Linked DNA regions of Tautonia marina. The protein of the gene in region 1 interacts with the protein of each later gene in a pairwise test. Links are inferred from orthologs where the notes say so. Each region holds a gene or a part of one and is shown in the gene's direction. Other genes may lie near its edges. The genes, in order: recJ and GA615_RS05675.

Evidence for each region.
Region 2: the proteins of recJ (region 1) and GA615_RS05675 interact in binary tests that used the Escherichia coli proteins (3 or more experiments, as listed by UniProt). The link is inferred for Tautonia marina from one-to-one orthologs.

Annotation. Positions count from the first base shown.
Region 1 is NZ_WEZF01000004.1:235,577-238,805, forward strand. The notes cover bases 265-3,172. They hold recJ (single-stranded-DNA-specific exonuclease RecJ), read left to right. Parts: upstream 265-789; coding sequence 790-2,556; downstream 2,557-3,172. Other genes in these bases: GA615_RS07040 (protein-L-isoaspartate(D-aspartate) O-methyltransferase), read left to right, coding at 2,540-3,172. In the rest of the region: GA615_RS07030 (GltB/FmdC/FwdC-like GXGXG domain-containing protein), read left to right, coding at 1-228; more of GA615_RS07040, read left to right, coding at 3,173-3,193. UniProt on the Escherichia coli protein: Single-stranded-DNA-specific exonuclease.
Region 2 is NZ_WEZF01000003.1:280,024-283,381, reverse strand. The notes cover bases 212-3,248. They hold GA615_RS05675 (DNA topoisomerase 3), read left to right. Parts: upstream 212-536; coding sequence 537-2,960; downstream 2,961-3,248. Other genes in these bases: GA615_RS05670 (alkaline phosphatase family protein), read right to left, coding at 2,961-3,248. Outside these bases: GA615_RS05680 (sugar phosphate isomerase/epimerase family protein), read right to left, coding at 1-211; more of GA615_RS05670, read right to left, coding at 3,249-3,358.

The DNA of each region.
Region 1 (3,229 bases):
CGCTTGCTGGCCGATCGTCAATCCGGTGGCTTACTCTTCGCCGAGAAAGAACTCATCACCGCGGCCACAGGTCGAGGTCGCTCCCAAGGGCGATTGGTCCCCCTGCCCCATCCTGACTCAGAGTTCGATCAGCTTCCCCGAAAGGATGCGAACGCACTGGCGAGCGTCCTGCAAGGACTTCCCCAGCCATTTGATTCAAGTCTTCAACCCGATCCCTCGGTGGATTGACCGGCGTTGCACTGCGGTCGAGATCGGTTGCTCGGAATGAACTCGAGCGTTTCTGCTTCCAAGACGAGAGCCAGGAGAACTCCTTGAAGCCTGATCGAGCCAAGTCCCGAAGATGGGTATGTGGCTGGTTTCTGGCCATTCCCCTTGTCGCTACCGGATGTGCCGAGGAGTGGGGTCCGGATTGGATTCCTGGGGCCGAGGTCTCGGGACGGATTCATCGCTCGGGTCAACCCTTAACCCAAGGATGGCTGGAATTCCTGCCGGTTGATGGAACGATCGGTCAGTTGCGATCGGTTCCGATCAACCCGGACGGGACGTTTCTGACGAATGGGGTAGCACCCGGCTCTGTCGCGATTCGAGTCGTGGGTGCCGACCTTTCTGGTTCCGAATACTCCCTGTTTAGCCAGATCTACGTGATTCGTCGAGAAGTTCGAGACGCCCAGGCAAATAAGCTCGACATTGATCTGGAGCAGGAGCGACAGCGAGTGGCTTCAGAACTCTCAGGCTGACAGAACCGACCGACGCGGTGCGCACATCATCAGGGGAAGGGAGACGCGTTCGATGTCACACCGTTGGCATCTTCGACCAAGTGACCCGGCTCAGGTGAACTGGTTCGCCAAGGAAACCCGCGTCCCTCCACTGGTCGCCCAAATTCTCCTGAACCGAAAAATCAACGATCCCGAGAAGGCCAGAGACTACCTGGAAGTCCGGCGGAAGAAACTGCACGACCCCGAGTTGCTGCCCGGTGTGGTCGACGCTGCCGAGCGGATCGTCCGGGCCATCGAACAGAATCGAAAGATCGTGATCTACGGAGATTACGATGTTGACGGGGTTTGTGGTACGAGCATTCTCTGGTCCTGCCTCCGTCTGGCTGGTGCCAGAGACGTTGAGTACTACATCCCGAGACGGGTCGAGGAGGGATACGGCCTCAACGGTGAGGCCCTGAACCGAATTGCCTCCGAACTTGCGGGGCAGGTCGTCGTAACCGTCGATTGTGGGATCACCTCGGTCAGGGAAGCGAAGCTCGCTCGCTCTCTGGGAATCGAACTGATCGTCACCGATCACCACACAATCGGTCCCGACCTTCCTGAGGCGGATGTACTGGTTCATCCCCGCTTACCGGGCGGCGGGTATCCCTTCGGAGAACTTTGCGGCGCGGGTGTCGCGTTTAAACTGGCCTGGCAGGTTTGTAAAAGCTTCGGTGACGGCAAGAGGGCCTCTCCCCATCTCCGAGACTTCCTGCTCGGAGCGTTCGGTCTCGTTGCGCTGGCCACCGTGGCAGACATGGTTCCGCTCGAAGACGAAAATCGGATCTTCGTCCGATATGGCCTGGACACGATTCAGGCTGACCCCTCACTTGGGCTGACTGCCTTGATGCGGGTCGCCAACTGTTTTGGAAAGAAAAAATTAACCACCGGGAGTGTCGGCTTTGGCCTGGCCCCTCGAATCAACGCGGCCGGCAGACTTGAATGCGCCATGATGGCCGTGGACATGCTAACGACCTCTGACCCGACCCGAGCCGAGACGCTGGCTCAGGAACTCGACGCTTGCAACCGAAGACGCCAGGAGATCGAACACACGATCGTCTCCGAAGCTCGACAAATGGTCGATGCGCTCGGAGGCCTCGGAGATCGAGGAGCGGTTGTGCTCGGACATCCCAAGTGGCATCCCGGAGTCATCGGCATTGTCGCGGGCCGGCTTGCCGAGTTGTACCACCGCCCGAGTATCGTCATGGCGCTGCGAGACGACCTTTGCCAGGGATCGGGACGATCCATTCCAGGCTTCGATCTCTACGACGCAATCCGATCCTGTTCCGACGGTCTCCTCGGTTTTGGAGGGCACCGCGCTGCCGCCGGTTTGCGGATGAAACCTTCCGATTTCCCATCGTTCGCCGAGCGGTTCGACTTGCATTGTCGAGGCGCCTTGACCGAGGAACAGAAACACCGCCGCCTCGACATCGACGCTGAGGTTCGCCTGGCCGACCTGAGCCTCAAGATTGTGGAGTGGATCGAGGCTCTGGAACCCTACGGTATTGGCAACCCTCGTCCGATCCTCTCCACGACCGGAGTCCGGATCATGGGACAACCGCGAATCGTGGGAGAACGCAAGAACCACGTCCAGCTGCGTCTTTCCCAGAACGGCACGACCGTCAAGGCGATCGCTTGGAATATGGCCGAACGGCTCGGCTCACTGGCAGCCGGTACCGAATGCGCAGTGGCGTTTCTTCCATCGATCAACGAATGGAATGGGCGTCGAGAGGTTCAACTGGAAATCCGCGACGTTCAGGTCGGCACTGGCGGAGAACAGACTCATGCCCGATCAGCCTGATCCGCGAGCACTCGAGTTGGTCAACCATCTCCGGCAACGGGGCATCTCTGATGCGAACGTCCTCGATGCCCTGTTGAGCATCCCTCGTGATCGATTTGTCCCGGAATCGATCCAATCGAATGCCTGGGACGATCGCGCATTGCCGATCGGCTGCGATCAGACCATCAGTCAGCCGTTCATGGTTGCGTTGATGACTCAGGAGCTTGCTCTGACGGGTTCCGAAAAAGTTCTCGAAATTGGGACCGGTAGTGGATATCAAACCGCCGTACTCGCGAAACTCTCACGTGAGGTGTTCACCGTCGAGCGGCACAAGGCCCTTTCCGAAGCGGCTCGCAAGCTGCTCGAAGGTCAGCTTCAGCTCTCGAATCTGCGATTTCGGGTCGGAGACGGTACGATCGGATGGCCGGAGGAAGCTCCGTTCGACCGAATTCTCGTGACAGCGGCAGCCCCCGAGCTCCCCGAGACGCTGTTGAATCAACTGGCCGAAGGGGGACGGATTGTGGTCCCGATCGGATCGGAATCCCAGCAACAGCTTCATGTTGTCGACCGCAGGAACGGTGAACCCGTTCACTTCCATTCCGTCTCCTGCCGGTTCGTCCCCCTCGTCGGTGAGCACGGTTGGAAGGTTCGAGACTGATCGTGGCTCGCCAGCGGCACGAATCACGCACGAGCA
Region 2 (3,358 bases), on another replicon or contig:
AGAACTCGATCACCTTGCCGCCTGCCTGGGCGGTTTTCTCAATCGCCTCGAAGGCCGTAAAGCGATTGAACGTATAGGCCTGGCAACCGATCGCGAAGCCACCGATCTTGGCGTCGTCGGGAATCTGCGGCTGAGCCTGCGCCGCGGAGTTCATTAGCAGGACGACCGCGGGCATGACGAGCCAGCGAGAGAGGGTCGCGTTGCGGATCATGATTCCTCCAGTTGCACCGTTAGGAATTCCGATTCGAGTCGACGCACGGTTCCCATGCGCCCCGGGGATTGCCTCCACGACTTTATCGTGGGTGACCGTCCCGGACCCCCCGATTGTAATGGCGATTGACCGCCGATGCTTCCTTTCACCGCGTGTGATTCGTCATCGACCATGAAGCTTGATCGACCAATGCTCGCGTCGAAGGTCGAAGCGTCCGGTTTCGATCACACGAGGCTTGCTTGTACAATCGGTCAGACAATTCGCGTGTCAGGCATTCGGAACGAATACGCTCCGGACGCCGGGGGACGTTGGAATCGAGGGGGCCATGATCGTCGTCATCGCCGAAAAACCGTCGGTCGCTCGTGATCTGGCCGCCTTCCTTGGCGCATCGAGCCGTCGAGATGGTTACCTCGAAGGCAACGGCTATCAGGTGACCTGGGCGCTTGGGCATCTGGCAACCTTGAAGGAACCGGAAGATTACGATCCATTGTTGAAAAAATGGTCGCTTGAGACGCTACCGATTCTCCCCGATCGCTTTGAACTGAAACCCGTCACCGAACGCGGAGCCGGTACGCAACTGGCCACGGTGCGCAAGCTCCTTCGAGCGGCTGATGAGATCATCGCCGCGACCGATGCCGGTCGGGAAGGCGAGCTGATTGTCCGTTATATCCTCGAACTGACCGGCTGTACCCGCAAACCAGTCCGTCGGCTCTGGCTCAGTTCATTGACCCGAGAGGCCATTCGAGACGCCTTCGATCGCCTTCGTCCCCTGTCCGACTACGACTCCCTTTATGCAGCCGCCCGCTGCCGAAGCGAGGCGGACTGGCTCGTCGGCCTCAACGCCACCCGCTCCCAGACCGTTCGGCAGCGATCGACGGGAATTCTTTGGAGCGTTGGCCGTGTGCAGACTCCCGTTCTGGCACTTATCGTTCGGAGAGATGAAGAGATCCGGATCTTTCGGCCCGAACCGTTCTGGGAGCTGATGACCCGCTACCGGAAGGTGACGTTTTCCTACACGGGCGGCCGCTTCAAGACCGAGGAGGACGCCAACGCGCTTCTTGACCGTGTCAGGGATCAACCCCTTCATCTTTTGGGGGTGGATCGAAAACGAGAGCGAGTCCTACCTCCCCAGCTCTATGACCTAACCGACCTGCAGCGTGACATGAACCGCCGATTCGGCCTTTCCGCCGACGACACGCTCAAGGCCGCCCAATCGCTTTACGAAGCAAAGCTCATCAGCTATCCCCGAACCGACTCTCGATACCTTGGCAACGACATGAAAGGGAAGCTCCCCGCCATCCTGGAAAAGCTTCAAGTGCTGAAGCCAGATGCCGTCGGATCGCTCGACTGTTCATCGCTCCCGTTCAGCGGTCGAATCATCGACGACAAAAAAGTCAGCGACCACCACGCCATCATCCCAACCGGCAAGGCTCCCGGATCACTTGCTCCTGCCGCGGCGAAGGTCTTCGACGCGGTCGTCACCCGATTGATCGCCGCGTTCTTTCCTCCGTGCATCAAGGAAGTCACGACCGTCAATGCGGTTTCCGCCGAGATTCCTTTTCGGGCCCGAGGTGTACGAGTCGTCGATCCTGGCTGGACCACGCTCTATCCCCGTAAGACCGACGACACGAAAGAGGAGGAACAGGAACTTCCTGAGTTCGTCGCGGGAGAATCCGGACCACACGACCCGTTTGTCCGGCGCGGAGAGACCACCCCGCCGAAGCCGTACACCGAAGCGACCTTGCTTGCCGCGATGGAAACCGCGGGCCGGTTCGTTGAGGACGAGCAGCTTCGTGACGCCCTCAAAGAGCGCGGGCTGGGAACTCCCGCCACGCGGGCGTCGATCATTGAAACCTTGTTGACCCGAGGCTATGTCGTCCGCGACAAGAAGACGCTGGCCGCGACCGATCTGGGGCGATTTCTCATCGCTTCAATCCGATCACGGCCTCTGACTTCGCCGGAACTGACCGGTGACTGGGAGGCCAAACTCCGAGAGATCGAGCGCGGTCGGCTCGCCCCGGAGCACTTCATGAACGAGATTGCCCAATTCACCCAAGCGATCGTCGGTGATGAACCGGACCAGCCGATCGACCCGGATCGCCTTGGCGACTGCCCCCGATGCGGCCGTCCGGTCATCGCTGGGAAGCGGGGGTTCGGATGCTCGGCATGGAAAGACGGTTGCAGCTTCGTCCTCTGGAGAGAATATGAAGGGGTTCCCTTGACCGACCATCAGATTCGCGAACTCCTCCAGCGCAGGGTGCTGGCTCGGGCGATCGCCCTGCCCTCCTCCGGTCCATGCCTGCTGCGGCTGGCCGATTCGGGAGACCTCCTTCCGATCCCGGTTCCTCATGCGCTTCCGAGGCGGTTTGGTGCTTCCAAGAGCCAACCGTCTCGAACGATGGGTGCTCCGCGATCGAAGTCCTCGAAGCGCCGGAAGGCTCCGGAAACGGTGTCAGGGGAAGAATCAAAGTCGGCGTTCGCCCCGATTGCTCTTGGCCCCTGCCCTCGATGCGGTGCAGATGTGGTGGAACAACCAAAATCGTTCAGTTGCCGGGCGTGGAAATCTGGTTGTTCGTTCGCTCTCTGGAAATCGATTTCGGGGAAGCGAATCACGGCCCGCACTGCCAGGACACTGCTCACGCAGGGAAAAACCGCCACGCTCAAGGGGTTCAAGTCCAGGGCTGGCAAACCGTTCGCGGCTCGCTTGAAACTCGATGAGGGAGAGGTGCGCCTGGAGTTCGAGGCGTAATCACTCTGGACTTGGAAGCTCGATTCCATCCTGCCGAGCCCCTTCGGCGGGGGCGATGCCCAGGAATCGGGCCACGGTGGCATGAAGCTGAAGGGAGTGAACAGGGCCGAGGTCGAGGCCGCCGATCGGTTCGGGAAAGCGCCAAACGATGGCCGCGCCGAGCATCTCGGGGTTTGTGACGGGGTCGTAGCCATGCATTCCCAGTGGACCGTCAACGTCCTCAACGGCAGCGGTGGCACGGCCATCGGCGGATTCAAACCCTCTCCCCGAGAAGGCGAAGCCAGTCTCAAGCACGACGACGACGTCGCCAACCCGAGTCGGGTGACGGTACTCCCAGGCTTGTGGTAGCGATTCACGACGGAACGCACGTGCGAAGTCAAACGTGTTCACGCGTTCGA